One region of the Paenibacillus sp. CH40 genome, then DNA from elsewhere that is predicted to be linked to it. Evidence: riboswitches for the same ligand, from Rfam matches in the RefSeq annotation. Region 1 holds a riboswitch; the other holds the start of a gene.
The links. A riboswitch is a leader RNA that binds a small molecule or an ion and turns the genes downstream of it on or off. The one in region 1 is predicted to bind FMN.
Positions count from the first base shown of each region.

Region 2: it holds a riboswitch for FMN, as region 1 does, so the genes downstream of both, NLX73_RS14550 (DMT family transporter) here and ribE (riboflavin synthase) in region 1, are expected to answer to the same signal.

Region 1 covers NZ_JANAVQ010000001.1:887,985-903,934, forward strand. The annotation lists gene NLX73_RS03765 (D-alanyl-D-alanine carboxypeptidase family protein) at 1-576, shown strand, start outside; gene spoIIAA (anti-sigma F factor antagonist) at 673-1,026, shown strand; gene spoIIAB (anti-sigma F factor) at 1,023-1,478, shown strand; gene sigF (RNA polymerase sporulation sigma factor SigF) at 1,490-2,245, shown strand; gene NLX73_RS03785 (stage V sporulation protein AA) at 2,422-3,075, shown strand; gene NLX73_RS03790 (stage V sporulation protein AB) at 3,072-3,494, shown strand; gene NLX73_RS03795 (spore germination protein) at 3,520-5,202, shown strand; gene lysA (diaminopimelate decarboxylase) at 5,313-6,680, shown strand; gene NLX73_RS03805 (peptidylprolyl isomerase) at 6,842-7,276, shown strand; gene NLX73_RS03810 (2-oxoacid:acceptor oxidoreductase family protein) at 7,528-8,541, shown strand; gene NLX73_RS03815 (thiamine pyrophosphate-dependent enzyme) at 8,541-10,829, shown strand; gene NLX73_RS03820 (IDEAL domain-containing protein) at 11,049-11,516, shown strand; FMN riboswitch at 11,585-11,758, shown strand; gene ribE (riboflavin synthase) at 12,089-12,754, shown strand; gene ribB (3,4-dihydroxy-2-butanone-4-phosphate synthase) at 12,815-13,498, shown strand; gene ribH (6,7-dimethyl-8-ribityllumazine synthase) at 13,578-14,042, shown strand; gene NLX73_RS03840 (segregation and condensation protein A) at 14,216-15,010, shown strand; gene scpB (SMC-Scp complex subunit ScpB) at 14,979-15,590, shown strand; gene NLX73_RS03850 (DUF2953 domain-containing protein) at 15,758-15,950, shown strand, end outside.
Region 2 covers NZ_JANAVQ010000004.1:268,621-284,570, forward strand. The annotation lists gene NLX73_RS14505 (ABC transporter substrate-binding protein) at 1-525, shown strand, start outside; gene NLX73_RS14510 (ABC transporter substrate-binding protein) at 633-2,363, shown strand; gene NLX73_RS14515 (formate--tetrahydrofolate ligase) at 2,386-4,017, opposite strand; gene NLX73_RS14520 (hypothetical protein) at 4,230-4,538, opposite strand; gene NLX73_RS14525 (DUF6933 domain-containing protein) at 4,637-5,140, opposite strand; gene NLX73_RS14530 (response regulator transcription factor) at 5,408-6,115, shown strand; gene NLX73_RS14535 (sensor histidine kinase) at 6,117-7,061, shown strand; gene NLX73_RS14540 (ABC transporter ATP-binding protein) at 7,189-8,112, shown strand; gene NLX73_RS14545 (hypothetical protein) at 8,105-8,800, shown strand; FMN riboswitch at 8,922-9,066, shown strand; gene NLX73_RS14550 (DMT family transporter) at 9,239-10,186, shown strand; gene NLX73_RS14555 (methyl-accepting chemotaxis protein) at 10,428-12,458, shown strand; gene NLX73_RS14560 (carboxylesterase/lipase family protein) at 12,602-14,083, opposite strand; gene NLX73_RS14565 (GbsR/MarR family transcriptional regulator) at 14,237-14,800, opposite strand; gene NLX73_RS14570 (quaternary amine ABC transporter ATP-binding protein) at 15,316-15,950, shown strand, end outside.

The sequences.
Region 1 (15,950 bases):
GCCTATCAGGACTATTTGCGCAAATCCTCGGTAAAACCCTTTTGGCTGGTGAATACGAATAAGCTTGTCCGTTTCTATACTGGAGCAGACGGGCTGAAAACAGGCTATACGGGAGAAGCAAAGTTCTGTCTTTCCGCTACTGCGAAGCGTGATGGCTTGCGTGTCGTAGCTGTCGTGCTTGGGGAGCCGAATACGAAGATACGCAACAATGAAGTATCTTCCATGTTCGACTATGCGTTTTCTCAATATACAATGAAATCCATATACAAGCCGGGTGAATTGCTGGGTAGTGTAAAAGTTGAAAAAGGCGTATTGCCAGAGCTGAAAATTCAGGCTGAGCGTTCTTACAGCGTGTTGGTGAAAAAAGGTGGCAACAAACAAACGTTGCGTCATGAATTACAACTGGCCCCAAGCCTCAAAGCTCCTGTCCGGGCTGGTGACCCAATCGGTAAGCTGGTCGTCTATCAGGATGGACAACGTCTTAAGGAGTTTAATATCACTTCGCCTGTGGCTATTGAAAAGGCCGGATGGTGGAAATTGTTTAAACGTACCATGTCGAACCTATTTTCTTTGTAGATTTTACGGGGTTTTCTTCTAGTTTTGTCGGAGGGCAGGAATCGTCTGCGGCTACGTAGAAATCCTTGTCCAAGACCGGGAGGAGAGTGAGTAAGCATGAACCTGCAAATTGAAATGGAGCATCACCGGGGGGTACTGATTGTAAGGCTGTCTGGTGAGCTTGATCACCATACGTCGGACATGGTCCGTATGCAAATGGATGAGGCGATTCAGCGTCGGCAATGCGAGCATATTGTACTCAGCCTGAAAAACCTTCAGTTTATGGATAGCTCCGGCCTTGGCGTTATCTTGGGACGGTACAAACTGATCAAGCAAAAGGGCGGGAAAATGGCAGTCTGTGATGTCAATCCGCCAGTACACCGACTGCTGGATATGTCAGGGCTGTTCAAAATCATGCCCATATATGACAACGAGGGAAATGCGCTCACGGAACTGGAGGTAGTGTCATGAGAGAAGGCACGGGTAACAATTTCATGAGCTTGCAGTTTGCTGCCAAATCGGAGAATGAGGCATTTGCTCGTGTGGCTGTCGCGGCATTTATTTCCAGGCTTGATCCCACAATGGATGAGCTAAGTGATTTGAAAACCGTGGTGTCTGAAGCGGTGACAAACAGCATTATTCACGGTTATGACAGCGACCCGTCAGGTGTCGTAACGATCAAAGTCGGGATTGAAGCGGACGTGATTACGTTGGTTGTTGAGGACGCAGGCCGAGGAATTGAGGATCTGGAACTTGCCAAGCAACCTCTATATACGTCCAAACCTGAATTGGAACGCTCCGGCATGGGCTTTACGATTATGGAAAATTTCATGGATGAGTTTGAAGCAGTCAGTGAGCCGGGCGGAGGCACGTCGGTCCGGATGAAGAAAAGGATTGAATCCAAGAAAGCTTTATATAATTAGGAGTTGATCCTATGGAAGCAGGAGGAAAAAAAACTTCGCACAGCTATTTGGAGGATGCGGAAGTCAAGCGGCTTATTGCACTGAGTCAATCCGGTGATAATGAGGCTCGTGAGACACTGGTCAATAGTAATATCCGGCTCGTCTGGTCTGTCGTGCAGCGCTTTATGAACCGGGGGTATGAACCTGACGATCTTTTTCAAATTGGTTGCATCGGCTTGTTAAAATCGGTGGATAAATTCGATCTCAGCTACGAAGTCAAATTTTCAACATATGCAGTACCGATGATTATCGGTGAGATTCAACGGTTCCTGCGTGATGACGGTACACTCAAAGTTAGCCGTTCCTTGAAGGAAACGGCCAATAAGGTCCGCAAAATGAAAGACGAGCTATCCAAACGGCTCAACCGTCTGCCTACAGTCAAGGAAGTTGCTGATGAGCTGGGAGTGACACCGGAGGATGTTGTTTTTGCGCAGGAGGCCAATAAGCCGCCTACCTCCATTCACGAAACGGTGTTCGAAAATGACGGTGATCCGATTACACTTATGGATCAGATTGCTGACGAATCACAAGAAAGGTGGTTCGACAAGCTGGCACTCAATGAAGCCATTGGCGGACTATCTGAGCGGGAGCGGTTGATTGTGTACCTGCGCTATTACCGGGATCAGACTCAATCAGAGGTTGCAAGTCGGCTTGGTATTTCTCAGGTACAGGTATCACGGCTGGAAAAAAAGATTTTACAACTGATCCGCGATCAGATTGCCCAATAATAACAGTCAGGATCTTAGTGAAATCCTTATGCTTACGTATTTATAAAGGGTATTCCAAAGCCATTTTAATGGCCTGGGGTACTCTTTTTTGCGTGGGATAAAAGACAATACACAGAATAGGTTTCCTCGCTTCGTTCCATACTAATCGATAATTACGAGGATAAGGAGGGGATCGGATGACTCATAGTCCGGCTCCTACAGTAGCTCCTATTGTCTACTTGCGGCTCCGCAGCCGTGTCCGCATGATACAAGGGCAGGATTTACATTTGGGTGATGTAGCCCATCTGCTGACTAATCCTGAATGGGAAAAGGATCTGCTTGAGCTTGTTCTCAAGCGCCCGCAGCACCAGGACGGTAATCTGATACTGATAGACATGCTGCAGATCATAGCAAAAATTAGAGATCATATTCCGGGGGTCGTAGTTGAATCTCTCGGGAAGCCACATGTACTTGTGGAACTCGTGGAGAAACCCCGTAAGCCGTCCAAAATACTGTTTGTTTTGGTATGGGTGCTTCTGTTTTTTGGCTCTGCGCTGACAATTATGAATTTTCATGCCGACGTTAGCATGATGGAGGTACAGGTTCGGATTGTGGAGATGATTACGGGACATAAAGATGAACATCCGTACCTGTTTCAAATTGCTTACTCGATCGGCATCGGCTTTGGCATGATCGTTTTTTTTAATCACTTGTTCAAGAAAAATTGGAACGAGGAGCCGACGCCGCTGGAGGTGGAAATGTATCTGTACCAGGAAAATGTGGATCAGTATGTTGTGGCAGAGGAGTATGAAAAGATGGCCCGTTTGCACACAAAGGATAAGAAACCATGATATTTGTACAGGCTGCACTTCAGATTATTTTAGGTATTGCTGGGGGCCTTGCGGTGGGTAGCGGTGTAATTGCTTTTTTTATTGTGCTGGATATCATGCCGCGATTAGCACAACTCACCCGTACGTATAAAAAATCACGTGCATACGAAAAGGCAATGATTATAGGTTCAGTGCTGGGGACTGTGGTCGATTTTTGGAACATCTGCTTGCCACTACCGGGCATATTTACATGGATACCTGGGTTATTTTGCGGAGTGTTTATTGGTTTGCTCGCCGCGGCTTTAACGGAGGTATTGAATCTCCTGCCTATACTCGCCAAGCGACTCCACATGACCGTGTATATGTTTGGCCTATTAATGGCAATGGTGCTTGGCAAGGTGACGGGTTCCTTATTTGACTGGTTTGTATACAACCGTTAACAACGAAAGCGAGGGGGCAAGAAATATGGATCACAGAGCGGATCAAGAGCAACATCAAGACGGGGGAATCGGAAAGGAATATCATACTGACGGAGAAGAGTTGAGTCCATGGAAGGAAAAGCAGGCGCAGGAATCTGCACGTTTTAAACACAAAAAAGAGAGTGAGCGGTCTGATAACGTAGAGGAGTCCGTTCGCTACTGGCAGGCCGAAGATGATATATCGCCGAGGATGAAGGATAATAAGAATACACTTGAAACAGTATTAGGTTTGGGGGAGACCTTTGATGTTGTATTCAGGGAAATGACACTGGGTGGGCGTCATACCGGATATCTGTTCCTAAATACCTTTGCCAAAGATCAGATCATGCTTGAAGTGCTAAAGCGTCTCACCTATCTGACGCCGGATAATCTCTCTTCGGATGGACTACAAGCGTATTTCGAAAATTTTATTCCACATATTCAGGTGGAGAAGACAGATAAGATGTCTGTCGTCATTAACAAGGTGCTGACAGGGATGAGTGCCTTTTTCATGGAAGGCGAACGTTTTTCCCTTATTCTGGATACTCGTAATTATCCGGTGCGTAGTCCGGAGGAACCTTCTTTGGAGCGGGTTGTGCGCGGTGCCCGCGACGGGTTTACTGAAACAATGCTTACAAATGTAGGTTTGGTGCGCCGACGTTTGCGGGATCCAGGACTTAAATTTGAGGCTATGCAGGTCGGACGTCGAACCCGAACAGACGTATGTTTGGGCTACATTGACGATATTGTGGATAAGGTGATGGTGGATACTGTACGAGACAAAATTAAAAATGTTAATTTGGATGGTATTCCTCTGGCCGATAAGCAATTAGAGGAGACGATTATCAATAAAGGTTGGAATCCATATCCATTAGTACGATATTCGGAGCGACCAGATGTCGTGGCTTCGCATATTATGGAAGGAAGGCTCGTTATTTTCGTCGATACCTCACCCAGCGTGATGATCTTGCCTACCACTTTTTTTGACTTGTGTCAGCATGCAGAAGAGAATCGGCAAACTGCTTTTATGGGAAGTTATTTGCGCTGGGTACGTTTTTTAGGCATATTTGCCTCGATGTTTCTGCTTCCCATGTGGCTGCTAATGGTCATCAATCCCGAATTAAAACCGGCGTTTCTCGATTTTATCGGTCCTCAAAAGGAAGCACATCTTCCGCTGATTGCACAGTTTATCATCGTGGAACTAGGGGTCGATCTTATGCGAATGGCGGCTGTGCATACTCCGACACCACTGGCTTCCGCTATGGGCTTGATCGCAGCCATTCTGGTCGGTGACATAGCGGTTCAGACGGGACTTTTCGTGAATGAGGTCGTGCTGTATATGGCTGTCGCTGCCATAGGAATGTTCGCAACACCGAGCTACGAGCTAGGGCTGGCGAATAGACTGATTCGACTATTCCTGCTGGTTGCTGTTGCAATTTTTCACGTACCGGGCTTTGTCGTGGGTACGACACTGATCATTTTGATGCTGACGCTGCATCGGTCATATAATTCTTCGTATTTGTGGCCGTTCATTCCTTTTAATGCCAAAGCGTTAGCTTCCATCTTGTTCCGCATGCCTGTACTAGATGCACCTAACCGCCCGTCATCTAACAAAACGAGGGACAATACGCGTATGCCCCATACGGATGCCGACACAGATTCGAACTCAGGCAATGGACAGGAGCATTAATATAAATGATCTGCATAAAAATCCATTGTTCTTGATGTTTTTTTTGCTATACTGGTGTAAACATTCGATGGAATATGACTAGCTTGTTCCAGAAAGAGAGGCGCCAGAACATGTATTTGCATGGAAGCAGTAAAATTAACAGCAATGGACATTTGGAAATCGGCGGTTGTGATACAACACTTTTGAAAGAGCGTTTTGGCACACCGCTATATATTGTTGACGAACAGTTAGTCCGCCGGCGCTGCCGGGAGTATATAGAAGCTTTTCGTGAAACCGGATTGAAGTTTCAAGTCGCTTATGCAAGCAAAGCGTTTTGTGTTATGGCGATGTGCGCTTTAGCTGCTGAAGAAGGGATGTCGCTTGACGTAGTTTCCAGTGGAGAATTGTTTACTGCGCTACAAGCAGGGTTCCCGGCAGAGCGAATCCATTTCCACGGCAATAACAAAACACCGGAAGAAATTGAAATGGCGTTAGATGCGCAAATTGGCTGCTTCGTCGTCGATAGCGAAATGGAGTTGCATTTGTTGCAGGCCCTTGCCTCCGAGAAAGAACAGCAGGTGAATATCTTACTGCGGGTTACACCAGGGGTTGAGGCGCATACGCATGAATATATGGCCACAGGTCAAGAAGATTCGAAATTTGGCTTTGACATTGGAAACGGTACAGCACGCCAAGCAGTGGAACAGGCTATCAAGCTAGACCATCTTAACCTGCTGGGGGTACATTCTCATATCGGTTCGCAAATATTCGAAGTGAATGGCTTCCAAATGGCTGCTGAACGGGTTGCAGCTTTTTCCAGAGAAATTAAGGAACAGCTTCAGTTTTCTTTCAAAGTGATTAATCTGGGTGGGGGATTTGGCATACGCTACACAGAAGAGGACACACCACTGAAAGTATCAACCTATGTACAGGCTATCGGCGAAGCGGTGAAAACTTATTTTTCAGGACTTTACGATGAACTTCCAGAAATTTGGATTGAGCCGGGACGCAGTATTGTAGGCGATTCAGGCACGACCTTATATACGGTAGGAAGCATCAAGGATATTCCGCAGGTACGTAAATATGTCTCGGTAGATGGCGGGATGACAGATAATCCACGCCCTGCACTGTATCAGGCCAAGTATGAAGCGATGCTGGCTAACCGAGCGCAGGATACGAACGAAGAGACGGTGTCCATTGCGGGCAAATGCTGTGAAAGCGGCGATATGCTGATTTGGGATGTAGAGCTGCCTCGTATAAATAGCGGCGATTTGCTCGCTGTTGCCTCAACCGGAGCCTACAATTACTCCATGGCGAGTAATTATAACCGAATACGTCGACCAGCAGTTGTATTTGTCAGCAACGGTGAGGCCGAGTTGGTAGTGCGTCGGGAAACCTACGAAGATATCGTACGCAACGATGTTGTGCCACAGCGCTTGATTCGTGATCAAGCTAGTCCAGTGGTTCAGCCCAACGCCAAGATTACCGTTTCGTCCTGATTTTAGAATTGTAAGATCAAGCAGGCCATTGAGTCGGTAATAATACACCGGGGACAATGGCTCTTTTTTTGGACAAGACTTTGCTAAGCGCGGCAATTCATAGTAAACTGGAACTTGATGTTATTTAGTTCTCAAAACAGGTTGAAAAGGAGATACAAACAATGAAAAAAGGTAGAATAGATCTTGAAAACGGCGGTATCGTTGAAATTGACTTTTTCCCAGAAGAAGCTCCAAACACCGTTGCTAACTTTGAAAAGCTGGCAAACAGCGGTTACTACAACGGTTTGAGCTTCCACCGTGTCATTCCGGGCTTTGTTGCTCAAGGTGGTTGTCCAATCGGTAACGGTACAGGCGGTCCTGGTTACACGATTGACTGTGAAACAGCTACGAATACAACAAAGCATGCCAAAGGCGTTCTGTCCATGGCTCATGCAGGTCGCAACACAGGTGGCAGCCAATTTTTTATCTGCTACGCTCCACAACCACATTTAGATGGAGTACATACTGTATTTGGTAAAGTAACCAAAGGTATGGAATTCATTGATGCTGTAAAACAAGGCGACAAAATGAAAGAGGTTAAAGTATTTGACGTGTAATTTTACCGTTAATTACATGATCTTTTTCAAATAGCGTTGCACCTAAGCCGTTCTGTCTTTGGACAGGGCGGCTTTTGTTGTCTTTTGTTTGACGGTTTATTGATTTTCGCAATCACGTAGGCATTACAGTGCGTTAGATCACATTCGAAAAGTAAGTGTTGTGATAGCCTTTCGATAAGAATGCATTTTCCATTTATTTTATATGAGTATTCAAACTCAGTAAGGATTGGAAAAGAAGGGGGCTTATCACATTGTCTATTTTAACGAGCACAAATCGACTCGGATTTTTTGAAATCCGGCTGGAATCCATTGGTGGACTCGGCGCTAATCTGGCTGGCAAAATGTTGGCCGAAACCGGGGTGCTTGGTCTGGGGCTGAATGCTTCAAATTTTTCGTCCTACGGTTCGGAAAAAAAGGGAACTCCGGTTAAAAGCTTCGTCCGCTTCTGTGAGCCGGAGGTCGATATTCGGGATCACAGTCCGATTGAGCAACCGCATGTGGTAGGCATTTTCCATGAAACGTTATACAAAACGGTAAATGTAATCAGCGGACTGCCAGCGGATGGGATTGTAGTGGTTAATTCCACGCGTCCAGCAGAAGAAATACGGGCTGATTTGGGACTGGTATCCGGTACACTAGCGGTGGTGGATGCGATGGGCATCGCACTGGAAGAGCGGACCAAACTAAATACGTCCATGCTCGGTGCCTTGTTCCGTGTCTGTGATTTCCTGGACCCGGAAGCGATGAGATCGGTTATACGCAGTACCTTTGAAAAGAAAAATCCACTGTTAGTGGAACCTAATCTCCGTACGTTTAACCGGGGGTACGAGGAAATGGAACTGCACGTATATCCAGTTACTGATGACGCAGAGGATCGGGTCTTTGAACGTCCGCAGCCACTGCTGGGATACGAAACGCAACTACTGGGGGGCGTTATTGCGACTCAGGGCAACAGCATGACGAGAGATGTTAGTGGTTCACGCCAGGGGTATGTGCCTGAATATGAAGCTGATAAATGTACCCATTGTGCCAAGTGTGATTCGATTTGCCCGGATTACTGTTTTGTATGGGAAGAGCAGGCAGACAAACGCGGAAGAATGACGCCATTTTTGCAAGGGATTGATTACCAGTATTGCAAAGGATGTCTGAAATGTGTAGATATTTGCCCATCGGGGGCATTAAGCTCGCGTCGGGAGCAATGGGGATGGGCGGAACAGAATCGAGTTGCTCACCAATTTCCGGTATATGAAGGAGGGCGTGCGTAATGGCAAAACTGGAGGAAGAACTCAAACAGACAGGCGCCGCGCAAGTGACAACGTTCGAATCCGGTAATGAAATGGCAGCTACGGCGGCTGCGCAGATTAATTATCATATGATGGGATATTTCCCGATTACTCCATCTACTGAGGTAGCGCAGTATTTGGATCAGATGAGAACGAGAGGTCAGCATAATATTAAGCTGGTTGCAGCAGACGGAGAACACGGATCGGCAGGGATTTGTTATGGAGCTGCCGCAGCGGGAGCGAGGGTTGTGAACGCCACTAGTTCGCAAGGTTTCCTGTACATGCTGGAGCAGTTACCTGTTCAGTCAGGTACCCGTTTTCCAATGGTTATGAATCTGGTGACACGAGCTGTCAGTGGTCCCCTGGATATTCGCGGGGATCATTCGGACCTGTACTATGGTTTGAATACAGGCTGGGTCATTTTGACGGCAAGTACACCACAGGCTGTGTATGATATGAACATCATGGCACTAAAAATCGCAGAGCATAGCGATGTTCGGCTACCTGTAATGGTTGCATATGACGGTTTTTATACGTCCCATCAAAAACGTAAAGTGCAATATTTTGCAGATGCTGAGACCGTGCGCGGTTTTGTAGGTCCTAACCCGAACTTAAATTATCCGAATATTACTGATTTTGATCATCCTGTTACCGTAGGCGCGCATATGAACGGTGATGACCTGACGAATAATCATGTTCAGCTGTCCGAAGCACTGAAGCTGTCAGAAGGAGTATATGAGCAGGTAGCAGCAGAATATGCCGCTTTATCCGGTCGGGAATACCCGATTTTAGATCTGTATCAAATGGAGGATGCTGAGGTCGCGGTATTCCTGTTGAATTCGGCGGCTGAATCGGCTAAGGATGTGGCGGATCAACTCCGTGCGCGCGGGATTAAAGCTGGTGTGATACGTCCGAATATCATCCGACCGTTCCCAGCCGCACAACTGCGGGAAGCCTTACGTGATGTCAAGGCGCTGCTGGTAGGTGAACGTGCAGACTCGTATGGGGCAGACGGCGGGAATTTAACGCATGAAATTAAGGCGGCCTTGCAGGAGGACCCACTGAATCGGACACTCGTGTTGAGCCGTATTTTTGGCTTGGGCGGCAAGGATTTTTATGCGGAAGATGCAGAGGCGTTCTTCCAGCTTGCGATTGAGGCGGCAGAGGCTGGACGAGCGGAGAAGCCCTTTGATTATTACGGAATTAATCCGGGTTCACCGGACAAAGTGATGCCGCAAGTTATGCAGCCGCCACGTGGCAATGCATACCGTACGGGCCTCATTCAGGTTACGCCGGACGAGGCGACCGGGAAGCTCAAAGTCAAGGTGCCACCCCTGCGGTCGTTGACAACCAAACCACGCCGTCTTACACCAGGTCACGGGGCTTGCCCAGGATGTGGGGCATTGTCTGCGCTGGAACTGTTTTTCAAAGGTATTGAAGGGGATATTGTCGTGCTGTTCCAGACAGGCTGCGTTTATGTGACGACGACAGGGTATCCCTATACATCACACAAACAACCGATGATCCACAATCTTTTTCAAAACGGGGCCGCTACACTTTCAGGAGCGCTGGAAGCTTATATGGAAATGAAGCGCCGTAATGAAATTGAAATGTCGGACGATCCGACCTTTATCATGATCAGTGGTGACGGTGGGATGGATATAGGTATGGGTTCTGCGATTGGTGCGGCTCTGCGTAATCATAAGCTGATCATGTTGGAATATGATAACGAAGGGTACATGAATACAGGTTCACAGCAATCATACTCCACTCCGGTTGGTCACATGACCAGTACGTCGGGTGTAGGGAAAATGCAAAAAGGAAAGCAAGGACATCACAAGGATACCGTGCAAATCATGGCTGCTTGTAACATTCCGTATGCTTTTACAGCAGCTGAAAGTCATCCGCAGGATATGCTGCGCAAAGCAGCCAAGGCTCAATGGTATGCGAACAACGTGGGTACGGCCTATGGTAAGATCCTGTGCGCCTGCCCGCTGAATTGGAAATCCGAAGATAGACTGGGCACCAGCATTGTGGGCGCTGCAGTCGAGTCTTGTTTCTTTCCTTTGTACGAAATAGAGCAAGGCAGTACGACGATTACGTACAATCCGGAAGACAAGGGAAAACGGATTCCAGCTGCTGAATGGTTGAAATTAATGGGTAAAACGAAGCATCTTCTCAAGGAGGAGGCTACGCTGGCTACCTTTGAGCAGGAGATTGAGCGTCGCTGGACTATCCTGAAAAAGAAACATGAAATTTCAGAGCTATAATTACGTTTTTTGCATAATCATCGATTAACATTGTTAGCCGCTGTTACTGTAGTGGTTCAATCAAGATTCTTTGCGTTTATTGCGCAAAGAATCTTTTTTGTCGTTTATGGGTTGAAGCATAAAAAAACAGGTAATGATTTCCGATATAGGAGTGGAGGCCTATAAGAGGCACGTTAAAAAGTTTTCTTCTGAATTTTAAGATGCAATGAGGTGCAGGTAATGATTAAGCTGAATACAGTTGAAATAATCGAAATTATAAAGAAGCAGATCCCTAAGGTTATGAACATCAAGCCAGTGGAGCTAAAGTTTACGGATGATTTTGGACGGGCATCGTTGGCAGCGACAGAACACAAATTCACGCTGACGAACCAGCATTATTCTGCCAAGGTGATGGATTGCGTGTTAGAAACACAGGTACGCCCCATTTTAATGTGCGAAATTATTTATTTTCTGAAATGCGAGTTTATTGACGGACATGTTGATGTGCGACTGGATTATGAAGCATGTTCTGAGGAAGGACGGGGACCGGTTGCTTCAGCCGTAATTACCTTTGATCATGCAACAGAGTTGGGAGTCGAGGAACTGGCCGATCTGATTGACTTGGCGCTTCATATGAATGATAAAACCTGGTTTGAAGAACTCTCCAGCCAATATGTCAAAACCAAAGCAGGAGCTTCTATTAGATAACTTGCTTTTTTTAGAAGTCGGTGCTAATATACGTAACAAGTTTAATGTTAATTCAATTAAATAAGAGCAAGATCCTTCGGGGCGGGGCGAAATTCCCCACCGGCGGTGATGACATGTTTGTGGACCGTTTTTGTGAGAAACAGCATGACTTAGTCCGTGACCCGGATGCTGAATGATCGGCAGAAGGTGGACCTGGTGCAAATCCGGGACCGACAGTATAGTCTGGATGGGAGAAGGATACGAAGCGCATGTGCATGACGTGACATGTGCCGATTTTTAGCATACCCAATTGTGCGTACAGCTTATTTCGTTGTAGGACAGCATCGGGCGATAGCTTGCTTAAGCTTTCTTTTTGATGGGTGTTCTGAGCGTATTTGGTTGTATCCTCAGTCATGCTTTCTATTGGCAAACCTATGATTTCATGTCGTCTTAAGATGCATATGAACTGCGCTTGTATACTACAAATGTGACTCTCATCACCCCCATGACGGATTGAATCCGAACTGGGGGTTTTTTGCGCTTATAGCTGATGAATTAGGGATAAACTGAATGTAGTGGAAAGGAGTGAAGGCATGTTTACCGGATTGGTCGAGGAAGTGGGTCGCATTCAAACTATTTCCAAAAGCGGTGAAGCGATGGTGCTGGGGATTTCGGGTTCCGTGGTGTTGGGCGATTTGAAAATAGGAGACAGTGTCTCAGTGAATGGCGTTTGCCTGACGGCGATACAGATCGGTACGAAAGACTTTAAGGTTGATGTGATGCCAGAAACCTTTCGCAGCAGTAATCTGAAAGAGTTGAGATCAGGCAGCCGAGTCAACCTGGAGCGAGCGATGGCGGCGAGCGGAAGGTTCGGAGGACATATCGTGCAAGGACATGTGGACGGGACGGGAACGATTCGCGGGGTAACATCAGATCAGAATGCAGTTGTGTTCGAAATTGAGCCTAAAAATCAAACATTATTTAAATATATTCTTCTCAAAGGGTCAATCACAATTGATGGTATCAGCCTCACAGTCGCACAGCGTACGAGAGATACCTTTGCCGTATCCATTATTCCCCACACCTTATCCGAAACGGCCTTACAAGCCAAACGTGAGGGAGATACCGTCAATATCGAATGCGATATTTTGGGCAAATATGTAGAACAGCTTTTAAATTACAGAGGTGCAGCGGAGGCGGAGAGAGTAGAAGAAGCTCCTCTCAGTTTGGACTATTTGGCGAAACACGGCTTTGCCTGATATTGAAGGGTAAACCTGTTTAGGAGCATTCGTGGCACAAGACATAAGGAGGAAAGTGTTATGGATAGAGGTAGCCAAACAAGTGCAATGGCAAACGTCATAGAGCATGGCGAGTTGGAACATGACGAAGAGATTCGTTTGGATTCCATCGAAGAAGCGTTGGAGGACTTAAAAAACGGTAAAGTCGTTATTGTAGTGGATGATGAACAGCGCGAAAATGAAGGCGATTTTATCGCTTTGGCTGAAAAAGCGTCGCCTGAGGTCATTAATTTCATGATTACAGAAGGTCGTGGGTTGGTCTGTGTACCAATCACACGACAAAGAGCCGAGGCCTTGGAATTGCATCCTATGGTAGAGCAAAATACAGATTTCCACGGTACTGCCTTTACGGTATCGGTAGATCATATGGAGACAACAACGGGTATTTCAGCGGCCGAGCGCTCCTTGACTGTACGCGCCTTGGCAGACGAAGCAGTCACAGGCAGTGATTTCCGCAAGCCTGGTCACATGTTCCCGCTGATTGCTCGCGATGGTGGTGTATTGCAGCGTGCTGGTCACACTGAAGCGGCTGTTGATCTGGCCCGACTCAGTGGCTTCAAGCCTGCTGGGGTCATTTGCGAAATTATAAAGGAAGATGGCTCAATGGCCCGCTTGCCTGATCTGGCAGTGGTCGCCAAGCGACATCAATTGAAGCTGATCAGTATTCAGCATTTGGTGGACTACCGTCGTCGTTTGTCATTGTAAAAATACATCTCGGTTCCAAGTAAATCTGAAGTATTGTCCGAAGTCCCTAAATAATTAAACTAAGAGAGGTTGATTAAACATGGCACGTTTTCTAGAAGGTAATCTCGTATCGAACGGTTTAAAATATGGTATTGTGGTAGGTAGATTTAATGAGTTTATTACGAGCAAGCTGTTAAGCGGCGCAATTGACGCACTTCAACGACATGGTGCACAGGAAGATGAAATTGATGTAGCTTGGGTTCCGGGTGCATTTGAAATTTCACTGATTGCACAAAAAATGGCTGCAAGCGGTAAATATGATGCCGTAATTACGCTGGGTACGGTCATCCGTGGTTCTACTTCACATTATGATATCGTCTGCAATGAAGTGGCCAAGGGTGTGGCAGCGAGCAGCCTGAAAACGGGAGTGCCCGTTATTTTTGGTGTAGTGACTACAGAAAACATTGAACAGGCTATTGAACGAGCAGGTACGAAGGCTGGTAATAAAGGTTGGGATTCTGCATTGGCTGCGATTGAAATGGCCAATCTCGGCAAGCAATTTTAATTATAGGTATAGCTGAATAGAACGCTATAAACTGCAAGGTGAAAAAGGGATTGGATTGTTAAGCAAGGCGATGACGTATATACTACAGAAAGAGGGATTGATAACGTAGAGCATAAGTGCTATAGGGAAAGGTATTGTTGAATGATGATTGGAGTAAGGCAGGGGGAAGCACATTGACAGTCGTAAATTACAAGCTGGAAACATTCGAGGGTCCGCTGGATCTACTGTTGCATCTGATTGATAAAGCCGAGATCGACATTCAGGATATCCCGATTAGCGATATTACTGATCAGTATATGGCTTTTTTGCACAGTATGCAGGAGCTGGAACTGGACATTACGAGCGAGTTTCTGGTGATGGCGGCGACGCTCTTATCTATTAAGAGTAAATTGTTGCTTCCCAAGCCACCTGTGATGGAATATGACGATTTGGATTTTTATGAGGAAGAGGATTATGATCCACGTGAGGAACTGGTCCGCAAGCTGGTGGAGTATCGTAAATATAAAGGGATTGCTCGCCATCTAAGTGAACGTGAGTGGGAGCGGAGTCTAATTTATGGCAAGGAGCCAGAAGATCTAAGCGCATTCCTGCCTACTGAACCCGTAAATCCGGTGCATGGGCTGCATGCAAGCGATTTGGTCGCGGCCTTTCAGCGTGCTTTGCGCAAAGCAGAACGACGTACGACGGTAACTCGTGTTCATCGGGACGAAATTTCAGTCAAGGACCGTATCCGGCAAGTTATCGGAGCTTTAGAGATGGTGGGGAATGGAGGGCGTCTGCTGTTCTCCAAGCTGATGCATGAGGATATGTATCGGCATGAAGTGGTTGTGACCTTTTTGGCTATCCTTGAACTGATGAAAATGAAACAAATTTTCTGTTATCAGGAGAAGCTTTTCGATGATATTGTAATGGAGTGGAGAGGGGATTTACGGGTTAATGGATTATCTGAAGCTGAAATCAATTATTGAGGGACTGCTGTTTCTCGCAGGAGAGGAAGGGTTGTCCACCAAGCAGATCGCCGACATTGTAGAGCAGCAGCAAGAGCTGGTTGAACAGTGCCTGGAAGATATGAAGCAGGACATGGAGCAGGGAGGAAGAGGCCTGCAACTTGTCCGTATTGCCGGTCATTATCAGCTTGCAACTTTATCCGAACATGCACCTTACTTTGAAAAGCTCGCATACTCTCCGGCACGTGCCTCACTGTCTCAAGCTGCTTTGGAGACGCTGGCCATTGTGGCCTACCGCCAGCCCATTACAAGAGTTGAAATCGAAGAGATTCGGGGTGTCAAATCCGAGCGGGCCATACATACACTGGTCAACAAGGAGCTCATTGAAGAGAAAGGTCGAGCTGAAGCCATCGGACGGCCAATATTGTACGGAACGACGAAATCATTTTTGGATTATTTCGGTCTGGGCTCTTTGGCAGATCTACCACAACCGGAGTTGTTCGAAGATTCGGACAATTTGGAGGAAGAGACTCAATTATTGTTCGAGCGTCTGGAGAGCAGCCAGCCTGCAGCCAACGATCTGGATCTTGAATCCCAATAAAGTTCATCCGGATCTTGCAGCTCACTTATGTATAATTTCAAATAGACAGCCAGTCCTCAAGTAGTTAGGGGCTGGCTGTTGGTATTTTAAGATGCATGATTTTCCGGCGAACGGTCATACTATTTTTGCCATGATATTTATAGCAAAAAGGTAGGGAGGACTCGCCAGTGTGGAAATGGATCAGTATCGCCATCATCGTCGTTATATTACTTGTGCTGGCTATTCTGCTCTCTCGTATTCGATTGAAGCTGGATATTGCCAAACATGACAATGATGATCGGGCGCATCTAGAGATCAGATTTCTATACGGGATGATTAAAATAAATTACGATGTTCCGGCCATTCTCATAACAGGTTTGA
Region 2 (15,950 bases), on a different contig from region 1:
GATACCTTCGCCCCGTTAAACGAACGTTTGCTGCATCTCGGAGACATTGTGAACAAGAAAAAGGCTGCTGAAGATTGGCTTGCCCAATATAAAATAAAGGAAGCAGAGATGTGGACCAAACTTCACGCAGAGGGTGTTAAGGCGGGGGAAACAGCTTCAGTCTTTACCTACTATCCAGGTGACCGTTTATTCGCAATGGGACGGACAGGACTGTCACAAATACTGTATGAAAAGAATGGTTTCAAGCCTACCTCTCCTATTCAGAAAGCATTGGATGAAGACAAAGGATTTGTTCAAATATCTCAGGAAGTGATCGGACAATACGCTGGAGATCGGATTTTCATACTAAGAACACCAAGTTCAGAAGCCCAACAATCCACCGAACAGTTAATGAAAAGCAAGCTGTGGCTCCAGCTCCCTGCTGTCCAACAGGGGCGTGTGTATACTCAGGATATTGGCAAAACTGAAAGTGATGCTTCCACTCGAGAATGGCTGCTGGAGGAATTGCCCAAGCTCATCAAATAAAATTGGAGAAGCTTATCGACACTTGTTGATAGCTTCTTTTTTGTTGAACCTAAAGGAGGTATACTTATAAATACATGATAACCATTCTCAATAAAAGGAGCAATACCGTGAACCAGTCTCCGTCGTCCGTATATCCTCCCCCGTTCAGTTCACTGCTTTTTCATTTTAAAGAAATTGCGTTGATTGGTGAGCCTACCGATGAATTATTATCACGTCCCAATTCATATCACTGTCTGCTTATGTTCATCGGTGGGACAGGTATGGTGGACATTGGCTCAGAGCAGTATCTATTCCATACAGGTCATGGATATTGGCTAGCTCCAGGTGAATCCTATCAAATCGCTCCCCTGAATGGAACTGTGCCCGAATACTACAAAATCACGTTTGAGGTCATCGCTTTGCCGTCAGAACCACAAGCGGACATGGCCTTGGGTGAACACGCAGTACGTATGCCATCCCTATATCATGGACCTGTCCTGCCGAGACCGCGCGAATGCATCGTCTCCTCTTCTTCCTCCAAACTTATTCAGTTGACTGAAGGGCTATTTCATAGTACCCAACAAGCGATACAGCCACATAACCAGATATCTGTATTACGGCAGCAAATTATGTTTCAAGAGTTGCTCTTGCTGTGGCAGGAAGACCACACCCATATTGATCAAAATAATACCTCTAATCCGGCATTGCCAGCATCGGTAGAAGGCACTCTCTCATATATGGAAAACAACTATGAAAAGCCCATTACCGTCAAGCAGCTTGCCGAGCAGGGGAACGTTTCCATATGGCAATACTCCCAAATGTTTCGTAAAGTGACAGGCAAAAAGCCGCTGCATTACCTCACTGAGCTGCGCTTGAATCATGCCAAGCGGCTGCTGCTGGATTGCAAACGGCCTTTACGTGAAATTGCCCGTCAGGTTGGTTTCTCTGACGAATATTATTTTAATCGGCGGTTTAGGCAAATGACCGGGATTCCCCCGGGCAAGTACGCGCTTTCTGTCTCCGGTTCTGTGCGCGTCAAGGATTGGACGGGTCACCATATTCATATTCCGCGCCGAGCAAGCCGCATCATCTATCATGGAGAAACGATGGGCGATCTATTGGCATTAGGGGCCAAAGCCATCGGCGGAAGTCTGCAACTCAGTGAATACAGCGTCTATAAACATCGTCTTGTGAATGTCGCCGATGTGGGCCTTCCACTGGATACCCGCTTGACCAGCGCTCTCGATCCTGATCTAATTATCATCGCTAATTCAGATGAACAGGAATATGAGCGCATTGCCAGTATCGCTCCCACCGTCACCTTCAACTCCTTCGCCACGCTGGAGGAACGGATGCGTACACTTGGCACCTGGCTCGGTAAGGAGCGGGAGGCCGAACGCTGGTTGTCTACCTTCACAGCCCGTAATCTGGCAATGTGGCGGCAGCTCGGTACGCAAATCACAGCCGGAGAAACAGCCTCCGTCTTCATCTTCGATCATGGTGATCGGCTCTTTGTCATGGGTATGTCTGGATTCTCGTCGGCCCTCTACCACCCACAGGGCTTTCAGCCCGTTGAGCCGATCCAAAAGGTGCTCGACGAGGGAGATGGCTTCGCGGAAATAGATCCAAACGAATTGCCTGATTACGCCGGGGACCGCATTTTTATGCTTGTCCCGACAGCCCCAGAATCCAAACGTACGCTGGAACGCATGATCAGCAGCCCTCTCTGGCGCAGCCTTCCTGCTGTACGTCAAGGTCGGGTATATTTCGTAGAAGCTGACCGCTGGAACTGGAGCGATGCCATGACCCGGCAAAAACTGCTTACTGCACTGCCCAAACTGCTCGTCACTTCATCCTGATAAGCTGCCATTTTTCTAAAGACTACATTAGACCATGAATGCTTCCATCTGCCTCCAGCGACATATGCTCAGCTGCTGGGGATTTGGGTAATCCTGGCATCGTCATAGTATTACCTGTTTCCACGACCACAAAGCCTGCCCCTGCGGACAAAGAAACGCTGGACACGTGAATGGTAAAGCCCTCCGGTGCACCTAGCAGAGAAGGTTGATCTGAGAAAGAATACGGTGTTTTGGCCATACATACAGGCAGTTGTCCAAAACCAAGCTGCTCCATACCGGCCAACGCCCGTTTGGCCGCAGGAGTGTAAGCTACCTCTGCCGCACCATAAAGCTCCTTCGCAATGACACTAATTTTCGCTTGCAAATCAAGTGTATGCTCATACAATGGTGCAAAATGGGCTTTGTCCTCCTGGAGCAGGTTTAGGAGGCTTTGAGCCAGCTTTTCTCCACCTTGGCTTCCCTGTGCCCACACCTGTGACAGCTCTACGGGTACACCCAGCTTGCGGCATTCCGAGAAAATCAGTTCCAACTCGGCTTCGCTATCTGTTACAAAATGGTTGACCGCTACCAGTACTGGCACGCCAAACTTTTGCAAATTCCGAACATGCCGGTTCATGTTGACTAATCCAAGTTGCAATTGCTCCAGATTTTCTGCGTCCAGCTCATTTTTAGCTACACCGCCGTTATATTTCAGCGCTTTGGCGGTTACGACCAACAGAGCCGCATCTGGCTGCAAACCGGATTGACGGCACTTGATGTCAAAAAACTTTTCCGCTCCCAGCTCGGCCCCGAATCCAGCCTCCGTGACGACCACCTCTCCCAGCTTCAGGGCCAGCTTCGTACCGATCAAACTACTGCATCCATGCGCAATATTCGCAAAAGGTCCACCATGCACAATAACTGGAGTTCCCTCCAACGTTTGCACCAGATTGGGTTTCAATGCTTCCCGAAGCAGCACAGCCATACCTTCCACCGCATGGAGTTCCTCAGCTGTTACCGTTTCGCCATCTTCGTTATAACCAATCACCATCCGACCCAATCGCACTTTAAGATCGTCCATATCTTCACTTAAACATAATACCGCCATCACTTCTGAAGCCGAGGTAATGAGAAAGCCACTTTCTCTCACTGCTCCATTACCTGACCCCAATCCGGTCACAATATTTCGCAAACTCCGGTCGTTCATATCGACAGCGCGTTTCCATACGATCCGCTCCGGCTTCAACCGCAAAGCATTTCCATGAAACAAATGGTTATCGATCATCGCTGCCAGCAAATTATGCGCTGCCGAAATCGCGTGAATATCACCTGTAAAATGCAGGTTAATGTCTTCTGCCGGAACAATCTGGGCTTGTCCTCCCCCGGTTGCTCCCCCTTTCATCCCAAAGCAAGGGCCAAGGGACGGCTCACGCAATGCAGCAACGGTTTTATGCCCCAGCGCATTCAGCGCCTGTGACAGCCCGATGGTTGTCAGCGTTTTTCCTTCTCCCGCCGGCGTGGGATTCATTGCCGTAACCAGCACCAGCTTTCCATTCGGGCGATCCTTTAACTGCTCCCACAGGGACGGATTTAGCTTCGCTTTATATTTTCCATACGTCTCCAGATGTTCTTCTTCAATTCCTGCTTCCTTGGCTATATCAATAATCCTCTTCATCTTTCGTTATGTACCCCCCGTTTTATAAGTCTGACCGATGGTGTCAAACCCTGTATCGTTTTATTTTACCAAAATGTGCCGCTTATTGCGCTATGATTCATTTCATCGCAAGCGTTGCTATCATGTGAGTTATAAAAAAAGAGCATTCCCCGCCCGCATGGACTTTGGTGGATGCTCTTTTGATACGTCTCGTTTAACAAACAGCTTTCAATTTAACCTGCAAAGTTAGCAGCGTAATTTTCAGCAATAAATCCCTTAGAAATCAGGATAGCTTGGGATTTCTTAGTAGCAGGGCCATAGCCTTGGGACAACAAATCATTAATATGTAAGCGGTTATATATGAAGCAAAATACAAAGTTGGATGCCCCACTCGTAAGGATCGACACCAGAAAAATAATAACAGCCCACTTCCAATCCCCTCTAAACAACGCAGGGAAAAAACCAAAAAAGAGCGTAGTCCATGAAAAACCTACTTTGCGTTCCTTGATCATTCCAGTTTTATTTCTCAATTTAATCTTCATTTACCCCTTACCTCTCTTTATATAGTCTTTTAGAACTATATTAGATTATATAGGACAGAGGGAATAAATGGAACTCATTTCGTAAAATCATAAAATTCTCAAATACTCTCTAGTTTATAATGCTTTTCTAGCATTTCTTTAAAAACATCAACAGGGTACTTGTATTCGACTGTTTTGAAAACAATCCGGTTATTCCACTGGTTTTTTTCCAGCTCGCACCCATGCTCCATATCCAGTTCCTTCATGATAAAAATAATCTCATCTAAGGTTCTCATTACACTATGACTATTCGTCGTCGTAGCCAGCATCTGCTTGCCTTCCTGTATGTAGGCCTTTACGATCTGTTCATCAAAGCCTTCGCTGATCATAAATTCCTTCAAGGCTTGCATAAAAAGAGCTGGCAAGTTTTTGTACTGCGATTTTTTAATCCCAAAAAGCGTGATGCTTAAGCGAGATATATCATGCATAAACACTATATTTTTTCTTCGATTAAGTAAAAACAAGCTGGCATGCCAACTATTCAAAGGCGGATAAATATCAACTTGAAGTGGTTCAGTCTCCCATTCCTTCAGCAGTTTTTGTGTTCCTCGTATGACAAACATCGTCGCTCTCCTTTATTGACGGTCCTGTACCGCAGCGTGATTCGCATACCCAATCTCTCATATGAGGCATGTCCCGGATATCATAACACCGTATTCCAAACATCGGATTATAAACTCTTTCAGTATAATATAGGGGAATCATAGATTACCAGACACATTAATTTTCTCTTTGGATATTTTTTATGGAAATCCCCTCCACTGCTCTATATAATTCAGGTACAGTTCGTCACGCGAGCTTAATCTAAAAATTAGGGGTGTTCCACACCTATGTCACAGCATATTTTACTTATTGAAGACGATCTATCCATTGCCGAAATGCTACTCAAAGCACTCACTAAGGAAGGATACAGTCTAACCACTGCCTATGACGGGGAAGAGGGTCTTCTTGCCTTTGAACGTCATACCTATGATCTGGTACTGGTGGACTTGATGATGCCGAAGGTGGACGGTATGGAGGTGATCCGCCGGATCCGTACCCACAGCGCAGTACCTATTCTGATTATGTCAGCCAAGGACAGCGACGTGGATAAAGCGCTTGGACTGGGCTTTGGGGCAGACGATTATGTTGCCAAACCTTTTTCAATGCTGGAAATGACAGCTCGTATTCAGTCCGCGATCCGCAGATCTACTACATATGCCCGTCAGCAACAACAGGAGGAACAGCCGCAAGCACAAGTTTTGACCTACGGCAGTCTGCGCATTGATTTTGATCATTTTACAGTCATACGCAATGAAAATGAAATTCAGCTAACAGCCAAAGAGTCCGATATTTTGAAGCTATTTGTAGCCAATCCGAACCGGGTATTTACAAAAGCACAATTATACGGATTTATTTGGAAAGACGATTATATGGGCGACGAGAACGTGATTAACGTCCATATTCGCCGCCTGCGTGAGAAAATCGAAGAAGATCCCTCTCATCCTGTCCACATTAAAACGCTATGGGGCATTGGCTACAAATGGGAGAATGGCTGATATGAACATCGAAAACATTTCTGAATGGATTGTCGGCCTCATCATGTCAGTCGTTATAGTATGGCTTTGGCGGGAGCGTATGGCCTATAAGCGCAAAATAAAGGATATCCGAACCCTACTAGAGCGGATTGTGACGGTGAATCATGCGGAAAAGCTGCTATATGTCACAGGTGACGTTGAACTGCAACGACTCATGACGGAAATTAACCGACTGCTGGACTTGAATCTCAGAGTGTCTGCAGATTACAACCGTAGCCAAATCGCCATGCGCAAAATGATTTCGAACATTTCCCACGATCTCAAGACCCCGCTTACGGTTGTGCTTGGATATGCCGAGATGCTGGATGGCGATCCGACTATTTTGCCAGAAGAACGTATAAAGCTGCTATCCAAAATTCATCAAAAGACAAGCGAAGCGATTGAGCTGATCGGCAGCTTTTTTAGCTTGGCGAAGCTGGAGGCTAATGATACGGATATTCCATTGACTCGACTGGAAGTGGGAGAACTGTGCAGACGCAGCATTTTGGAGTTTTATGACCTGCTGACCGCACAGGGATTTACTGTGCATATTGAGATCCCGGAGCACCCCATTCATGCCTTGGGGAACGAAGGAGCGATTGGACGGGTGCTGAACAATCTGATCTCGAATGCCATTCGTTATGGGGCAGATGGACGGACGCTGGGTCTGGCTCTATTGGAACAGCAGGATACAGTGCGTATAGAGGTATGGGATCGTGGCAAAGGCATACAGGAATCTGAGCAAGATAAAGTTTTTGAACGCATGTACACACTGGAGGACTCCCGTAATAAGACGGTACAAGGCAGCGGACTGGGCCTTACGATTGCCAAACGCCTGGTTGAAACGATGAACGGAGAAATTCAATTGACTAGTAGACCTTATGAGCGGACAGTCTTCTCTTTTACATTGAAGAAAATCAACTATTAATCGAACTAAACATTTTGCATAATTCGATTTGTGCTCAACTTAATAAATTTGTAAGAATCACGAAAGAAAAATGAACATTTCGCCCTTTATCCTTGAATTATCAGCAGTATACGAAGGGAGAACACCCATGACTTACGTAATACGTACACATCAGTTGACCAAGGCCCTGAAGGGCAATGAAATTGTAGCGGGAGTCAGTATGAATGTGCGCAAGGGAGAAACCTATGGCTTTCTCGGCCCTAACGGGGCAGGCAAGACAACGATGATGAAAATGATTACGAATTTACTCAAGCCGACTTCGGGTGAAATTGAATTATTCGGTGAGAAATTAACGCCAAAATCGTATCATCTGCTCGGACGGATGGGTTCGATTATTGAATACCCGATTTTTTATGACAGACTGACGGCACAGCAAAATCTCGAACTTCATTGTGAATACATGGGCTACTATAATAAGCAGGCGGTTCGGGATGCCCTGGAATTAGTGAATTTGCGAAATGCGGATGACAAGCCGGTAAAGGATTTTTCGCTGGGAATGAAGCAACGTCTTGGGATTGCCCGCGCTATTGCGACTAAGCCAGAGCTACTCATTTTGGATGAACCCATTAATGGTCTGGACCCCGTGGGTATCAAGGAAATCCGCCAATTATTCCACATGCTATGCAAGGAATATGGGATGACTCTGCTCGTGTCCAGTCATATTTTAGCGGAAATAGAGCAGATTGCGGATACGGTAGGCGTGATTAATCACGGACGACTGATTGAGGAAGTATCGATGGAGCAGGTGCGGGAAACCAATACGGAATATATCGAATTTACGACCAACGATTGTAAAAAAGCGACCTATGTCCTCTCCCATCATCTGAATCTGAATAATATAAAAGTACTAAATGAACAGAGTATACGTATTTACGATTCAAATGTACCACAGAAACAAATTACGAAAACGCTCATTTTAAATGATATAGAGGTGGATTCCATTCATCAGAAAAGCAGCACGCTGGAAGACTACTTTTTGCGCCTGTTAAACGGAGGTGATCTCCATGCTTAAATTGATGCAGTTGGAGCTGAAAAAATTTCATCTGGCGGGTTATATCCGATCAGCACTGATCGCCAATGCATGCATTCTTGGGCTGCTCTGTATTATCGCGCTGGACAGTCAAAGTGAAGGAATACCCGAATTCACACAGTACACTCAACTCTTGGATCTAATAGACAATTTTGTGAGAGCAACATTTATTGTATTTTCCTCCGTTTTGCTATGCCGCTTTATCGTCGGAGAATTTAAATCCAAATCGATTACGATCTTGTTCATGTATCCGATTCACCGTCAAAAGCTGATGATCGCCAAGCTCTTGGTTGTGCTGCTGTTTACGTTCTTGTCTATTATTATTTCGGAAATAATCATTACGGCTGCTATTCATCTGCTCAACCAGTTTGTCTTGATTGTACCGGATAACCTCACTCTTTCCATACTGGGCCAACAATCAGCACGGACGCTGATCAATGCCGTTGCTGCCAGCTTTATGGGATTGGTTCCGCTGTATATGGGGATGCGAAGATACTCTGTACCCACCACCATTGTGACCTCAATCCTGATTGTAGCATTGCTTTTCTCCAATAATAACGGCGCTACACTTAGCTCCATAGCCCCCGTGCAAATTGGCTTCTCTCTACTAGGAATGCTTGTGGCTTATGCGGCGATTCGACGTATTGAGTATAAGGATATTACCTCGTAATATGTAATTTCGTAGAGCGCTTTCAAAAAACAGATGAAAATCATTGTTAGATATACACACATTTTTCACTGGACTTCATTCTAAAACAGGTATATCCTATAGGAGAAATTAAAAACGGAATAAGGATCTTCGGGGTAGGGTGAGATTCCCAACCGGCGGTATGGCTCATGGAGCTAAGCCCGCGACTCTGTATCTGGCAACAGGATACGGACTGATTTGGTGAGATGCCAAAGCCGACGGTAAAGTCCGGATGGAAGAAGATCGAAATATCAACATGCCGCAAAGTGGATGAATACTGCGTTATTAGTTTTGCAGCAACTTCATTTAACTTGCATAAAGCGGCAAGTTTATTTGATCAACCCCCGTCTTGCATGGCCTTTCGCCATGGACGGGGGTTTTTGTGCCACCGGTCCTGTATTCGCAAGGAGCTAATTGAGTATGAGTCAATCTTCTACTGTACTAACATCCAAAGGTTTTGATCGTAGCTCCCACTTGAAAAGCGGTTTTTGGCTGGTCGCAATTGGAGCAGCCTTGTGGGGCGCAGACCCGCTTTTTCGTATTATTTTGCTAAAGTCATTTACTTCAACACAAATTGTACTTATGGAGCATGTGCTGCTCTTCCTCGCTCTGACACCGATGCTGTGGAAGCATCGTGAGGAACTCAAAGCGGTACGGCTTCGTCAAGTTTTCGCTATTTTATTCGTCTCGTGGGGCGGCTCGGCTCTGGCCAGCGTGATTTTCACTATGGCACTCAGCAATGGTGATTTGAATGCTGTACTCTTACTCCAGAAGCTTCAACCCTTGGTCGCTATTGTTCTAGCCCGTATTATTTTGAAGGAAATGTTGCCGCGTCATTTTGGATTATTAATTGTCGTCGCTCTGTTCGGGACGTATCTTCTGACCTTCGGTTGGTCGCTCCCCTTCGGACATGTTCGTGATTTTGTTCAGGTTGGTAGTCTGCTTGCACTCGGTGCAGCAGTTCTGTGGGGCGGTTCGACAGTCATGGGAAGTTACTTGCTTCGTTCAATGAAATATGAAACAGTAACCTCCCTCCGCTTCATGGTGGCGCTCCCTCTGATGATTGTCCTCACCTCTGTAGAGCATGCGCCATGGAATATGCCTGCCGGTACATGGGCGGGCGCAGCTGTGATTATCAATCTGCTATTGCAGGCATTGCTTCCGGGTCTTCTCAGCTTGCTGCTGTATTACAAAGGCTTAAGTACGACCAAAGCGTCTTATGCTACGATGGCAGAACTGAGCTTTCCCATGGTTGGTGTCGTGATTAACTGGATCGCATTTCAGCAAATTGTCACTGTAGCGCAATTGACTGGTTTTATGCTCATCTGGATTACGCTCTTTATGATTTCACGTCAGCAAAAAAATTAACAGTTCAATGTCCCTTTCATGACTCACCCAAGCCAAATCGTGAAGATGCTTTTGCATCTCCGATTTGGCTTTTTTATGTATTCGTATCCATATAAAATATAGTTCTTTAGACCCGTTTTTCAAAAAAAATGTCTAAAACATGCTACTATTCCTCGTTTCCCAATGATTACATCTATAAAATCCGTCGGTTTATGTCGAATAAAACAATGTAGTGATCATCAGACACAGAGGAGCAAGAGCTATGACTAAAACAAAACAAACAGTTCCGTGGTGGAACAGGTTTCTCAAGCAGTTTTATTTAATGAGGACAAGATTAATAATATCTTTTTTAGCTGTGTTATTAATTCCGAGCGTACTTATCGGTTACTTTTCTTATCAGGGCGCTACGACGCAACTCAGTCAGCAAATGGGCGGTGCCGTGTACACGAATCTGTATCTGATCCGAAGCAATGTCAATCAGTATGTATCGCCCATTATGAAAGACGTTGACGTGCTATCCACTGAAATCCAATCTGATTCCATTGATTCCAACGAAGAGGCTCTTCAGAAAAAATTGGATGTCATCGTCAAAGCTCATCCCGAATTAGATGCTGCGCTCCTCGGCAATGAGGAAGGACAATACATTCGTACGCCGAAAAAAAAGGAAACCGATTATGATCCAAGGGAAAGAAAATGGTACAAAAACGCGATGCAGGAAAAGGGTAAAGTAGCCGTCAGTGTTCCAGCTGTCAGCGTCACGACAGGGAATTTAGTGGTTAATTTATCAAAAACGCTGGAGGACGGTCAAGGAGCTATTGCATTGGCTTTGAACCTGGACAAGATGAGCCAAAACCTGCAGTCTGTAAAGATTGGGGAACGCGGAGGACTCATTATTGTTGATTCTGATCATAAAATTGTGGCTGGAGCTGGAACTGCCTTTAAAAATACAGGCAAAAAACCAACAGACATCATAGAGGGACTTCCCGAAGTAGCGAAAACCGCTGAAAATGATACTCCTTCCATATCACAAATTCAATTCATGAATCGGGACGTGCTGGCTTTTACAATCCAGGACCCTCTCACCGGCTGGAACATTATCGCACTGTCGGATCTGGAGGATTACAGTGATGCAGCCCAACCGATTCTGAAGCAAAGCCTGATTGTAATTGTTATTTCCATACTGGCCGCTACGATCATCATTGTGCTTATGGTTCGCTCGTTCCTGATTCCACTCAAGAAGCTGCAAGCAGGAACACGGATCGTCCGTGATGGAAATCTGACCGAACGTGTTAACCTATCCAGCAAGGATGAGTTCGGCGAACTGGCACAGAATTTTGACCAGATGACGCATTCCTTGCATACGATGGTTTCCGAGGTCAATCAAACGTCCTCCCGACTTGCTTCCTCTTCTCTGATGATCAAGGAAAGCACAGAGCAAACGACGGAGTCCGTACAACACGTAGCGGAAACAGTTATGGAATCCGCAGAAAATGCAGCCACCAGCGCCGAGGCATCCGAGCAAACCGCTAATGCCGTTGAAGAAATGGCCAAGGGTGTCAGCACCATTGCCGAATCAGCAAGCTCCATCGTGGATTCAGCAGGACAAACCGAGCATGATGTAGCTCAAGGCAGTCAAATGATCAGCCATGTGCGGACACAAATGGACCGTATTCTGGAAGCTGTAAGCCAAACGGCTAGCCTGATGGATGAGCTATCCCAGCTCTCAGACGATGCGAAGCAGATGAATACAGCTATTGCCGCCATTGCCAAGCAAACCAATTTGTTGTCTCTGAACGCGTCTATTGAAGCTTCCAGAGCTGGCGAAGCCGGGCGTGGATTTGCCGTAGTCGCTATAGAGGTACGCAAGCTGTCTGAGCAATCCAAGGAAAGTGCAGATTCCATCAGTCAGATCATTACTCAGATGCTCGATTTGATTCAACGCTCCACCGCTACCATGAACGGTAATGTTCGTAACCAGGTAGGTGAAGGATTACGTATTAGCCAAGATGCAGAAGGTGCATTTACGAATATTGAACGCTCTACATCTCATATTGTGGAGCAAATTCAAAGTGTGTCCGCTGCGGCTGAACAAATCTCAGCCAGTACAGAGGAAGTTTCGGCTACTGTCACCCATTTGGCAAGTCTGTCTCGCAATTCGGCGGACAGTTCGCAGACAACCTCTGCTGCCGCTCAGGAGCAAATGGCGGCCATGGAGGAAATCGCATCTTCGTCTCAGGAGTTGTCCAACATGGCCCAGGATTTGCAACAGCTGGTTAAGCGATTTAAGATTTAAGTTACACATCGTATCGTTGCAATTTCATGAAAGTAAGAATGAGCAGCAGTACATCTAATGACTAACAAAAGCCTTCGTCCGTATGCTAATTACGGGCGAAGGCTTTTTCCATGTGAGTACTTGGGGTGATCTCTCTTATTTACTTATAGGGTCATCTGACCGGTTAACTGACGGCGTCTATCTCCTTCGGGGTCGTGCTCCATTTTAATATCCTGATGGAAAATAGCTGTAGTCCGCTCTTCCCTGTCGTACATCGGCCAAGCCTCCTCGAACAGCACAGGCTTCCCATCACGTGCAAAAGCAACCCATGCCTGCTGCATAGCTTGAGCGAGCTTCTGCATCGACGGTTGAATCTCTAATCCAAGCTTACCTAGCAGCTCCAGATTATCGAAAACAAACGCAATTTCGGCACCGTGAACCGCTTGTCCAAAGGTAGGATGCCCCGGCAATGTCCAATCAAAACGATACATCCATACAGGCGCATGCGCCGACTGCGCAACAGCAAGAGCCAATGCAGGACGCCAAAAAAATAGATCAGTCAACATTTGTGCCTGTCCCTCAATCGTAACAGGAAATGGTTCTATCAGGTCGCCGATGTCTGACATGCCCGTCATCATTTCCAATGCCTGACTCGCTGTTGACTTGTTCATTAGATGGGATTCTTTTCGGATGAAATAGGCCCCCTCATGCAAGTTCGTTCCAATCAAAACGGATACCTGCTTTGCTGAACCTTGCGCGATTGCAGACAGCGGTTCATCTGGCAAGGTCACACCGTCCACGACGGGTTGATAGATCATCGCCATCCCGGGTCCGATGATTTCATGCGTCTTCGCCATAGCTAGCATTAGCGCATCTGTCGGCAGCGTAAACAACCGTTCTGGATGCTGAGTGTCCACACCCAGCTGCTGCAGATACACAGCCGTCACTTGTTCGGCCTGTGAGGTTGGCAATACCTGCGACGCACCGCTCTGCAAAATCGCACGCTGGAACAGTCCCTCAGCGGCTGGCATCGCCAATAAAGCGGCAATACTCATCGCGCCTGCCGATTCACCGAACACCGTTACTTCGTCCGGGTTACCGCCAAAGGCAGAGATGTGATCCCTAACCCATTCCAGCGCAGCGATCTGATCCAGCAGTCCCGCATTAGAGGTCAGGCCATCTCCCTTTGGAGTTAGATGCAAAAATCCTAACGGCCCTAATCGATAATTGATCGTAACAACCACAACATCGCCATTCTTCGCCATTCGTTCCCCGTCATATAAAGGTATAATCCCGGACCCCGTGACAAAGGTACCGCCATGAATCCACACCATCACCGGACGTCCCTTCTCAGGAGCCTTCGAAGCAGGTGTCCAAATGTTCAGGTATAAGCAATCCTCTGACTGCTCAGGCGGTTCCACCAGATTTCCAGTCATACTTTCAGCGGATGGCATAGGTTGCGGACAGATTGGCCCAAAACTCATCGCAGCCCGTACACCCTCCCAAGACTCCAAAGGCTGGGGCGCGTGAAAACGTAGTTTTCCAACAGGAGGCTGTGCATATGGGATACCTTTCCATACATGATATCCATTCCCCGTTTCCCCACGTAATTGACCTAAACGAGTATGTACTGTAATACTCTCCATCATGAAGCCTCCTTTATTTCGTATCTTCAACACAACGGTATAATATCAATCTTTACATATCTCTATTATACCCTTTGCACACGGCCAAACCAAAAAATACCGGAAGCACTTTTGCGCTCCGGCATTTTTATAAACAAGATAGAGAAATAGCGATTAATCCCGAACTTCTTCTTTGGGAATCAGCTTATAAATTTCTTCGCTTTCCATAGAGTCAATTAGTCGGTCTAGCCACTTGTAATAAGCGACGGCCTGCTTCATTTTCATACGATCTTGCTGAAGAATCGCCTTAAATTCCTCGTACTCTTCACCCTGATTCATCAATCTGTCCAGCTCATCAATGGCTTTGCGCAACACCAGTAAATTTGTTTCTACCGCTTTTCTCCATTTAATAGCGAAGAAATCAGTGAAGGTTTGATGCCAGTCATATTCGACTTCATACAAGTCTTTGCGTGAGCCCTTGCTCCAAACCTTATTTACCATTTTCAGATCCAATAATGTTCGAACTCCTGTACTCATGCTCGTTTTGCTCATTTCCATTTCACGGCCCATCTCGTCCAGCGTCATCGGTTTATCCGCAAAGAAAAGCAAACCGTATAAATGCCCCGCAGACAAAGTGATCCCATACAGGTCCATGTTTTTACCTATAGCTTCTATAACACGTTTGCGAATTTTTTGCAGCGAAGCCTGCTGCTCATCACCTAACTGGTACAAGCTCATGCTTGCAACCTCCTAATTTTAGAGCATTTTGCACAACCTAGTATGAACGATTTACCCGTAAAAGATTAGCTTTGACGCAATGTAAGAAATCTTTCAATAATAAATGAAATGTTTCAAAAACAAAGCTTCTGTCTATATTACAACAGCATGGATCGTTCAAAATCATAATTCGCAAAATTGCTAATGATAGTAAACTTTTAAAATTATGGATATACATAAATCTTTTTCTTATGGTTATATTTCATTGTCTATTTTAAAAAAAGCACTATCGGTTGTAAAGTTCCGAATGTTTGAGCATTCTATAGAACGGAGGAGCATATCAAAGGAAACTTTGTACAGTTTTTTCTGTACGTACTTTATGAACAGTTTTTTTGTTTGAAATGTAAGCTATGCTTCTGTTACAATTAATTTTGTCATTAACCGTTCAGGATGTTCAGAATTATGATTTTTATACTCAATCCTTAATGCAACAAGGGGTTAATACCAAGCAAAGTATAGAAAGAAGAGGTGTATGTATGACGATTTTGGAAGTCAAAAATGTCAGCAAACTCTTTGGTCCTCACGCAGAGCAAGGTGTTCCGCTCCTGGAGCAAGGCTGGGGCAAGGAAAAGTTGGCCAAAGAAAAACAGATTACTGTTGGTGTCAATAAGGCCAACATGGAAATTAAGCAAGGTGAAATTTTCGTAATTATGGGGCTATCGGGCAGTGGCAAGTCCACTTTGGTGCGAATGCTAAATCGCTTGATTGAGCCTACCTCCGGTGAAATTCTGGTCCACGGCAAAGATCTCCGTAAGATGAACAAAGAACAACTTCGCGAAGTTCGTCGTAAAACCATCAGCATGGTTTTTCAAAAATTCGCCCTGTTCCCACATCGGACTGTATTAGAAAATGTAGAATATGGTCTTGAAATTCAAAAGGTAGAAAAAGCACAGCGTCAGGAAAAGGCGCAACAAGCGTTGGAACTGGTTGGTCTTAAAAACTGGGGCGATAAAATGCCCGATGAATTGAGTGGCGGTATGCAGCAGCGTGTCGGCCTGGCACGGGCGCTGGCTAATGACCCTGAAGTGCTCCTAATGGATGAAGCGTTCAGTGCATTGGACCCTCTCATTCGCCGTGACATGCAGGATGAGCTGTTGGAGCTTCAAGATAA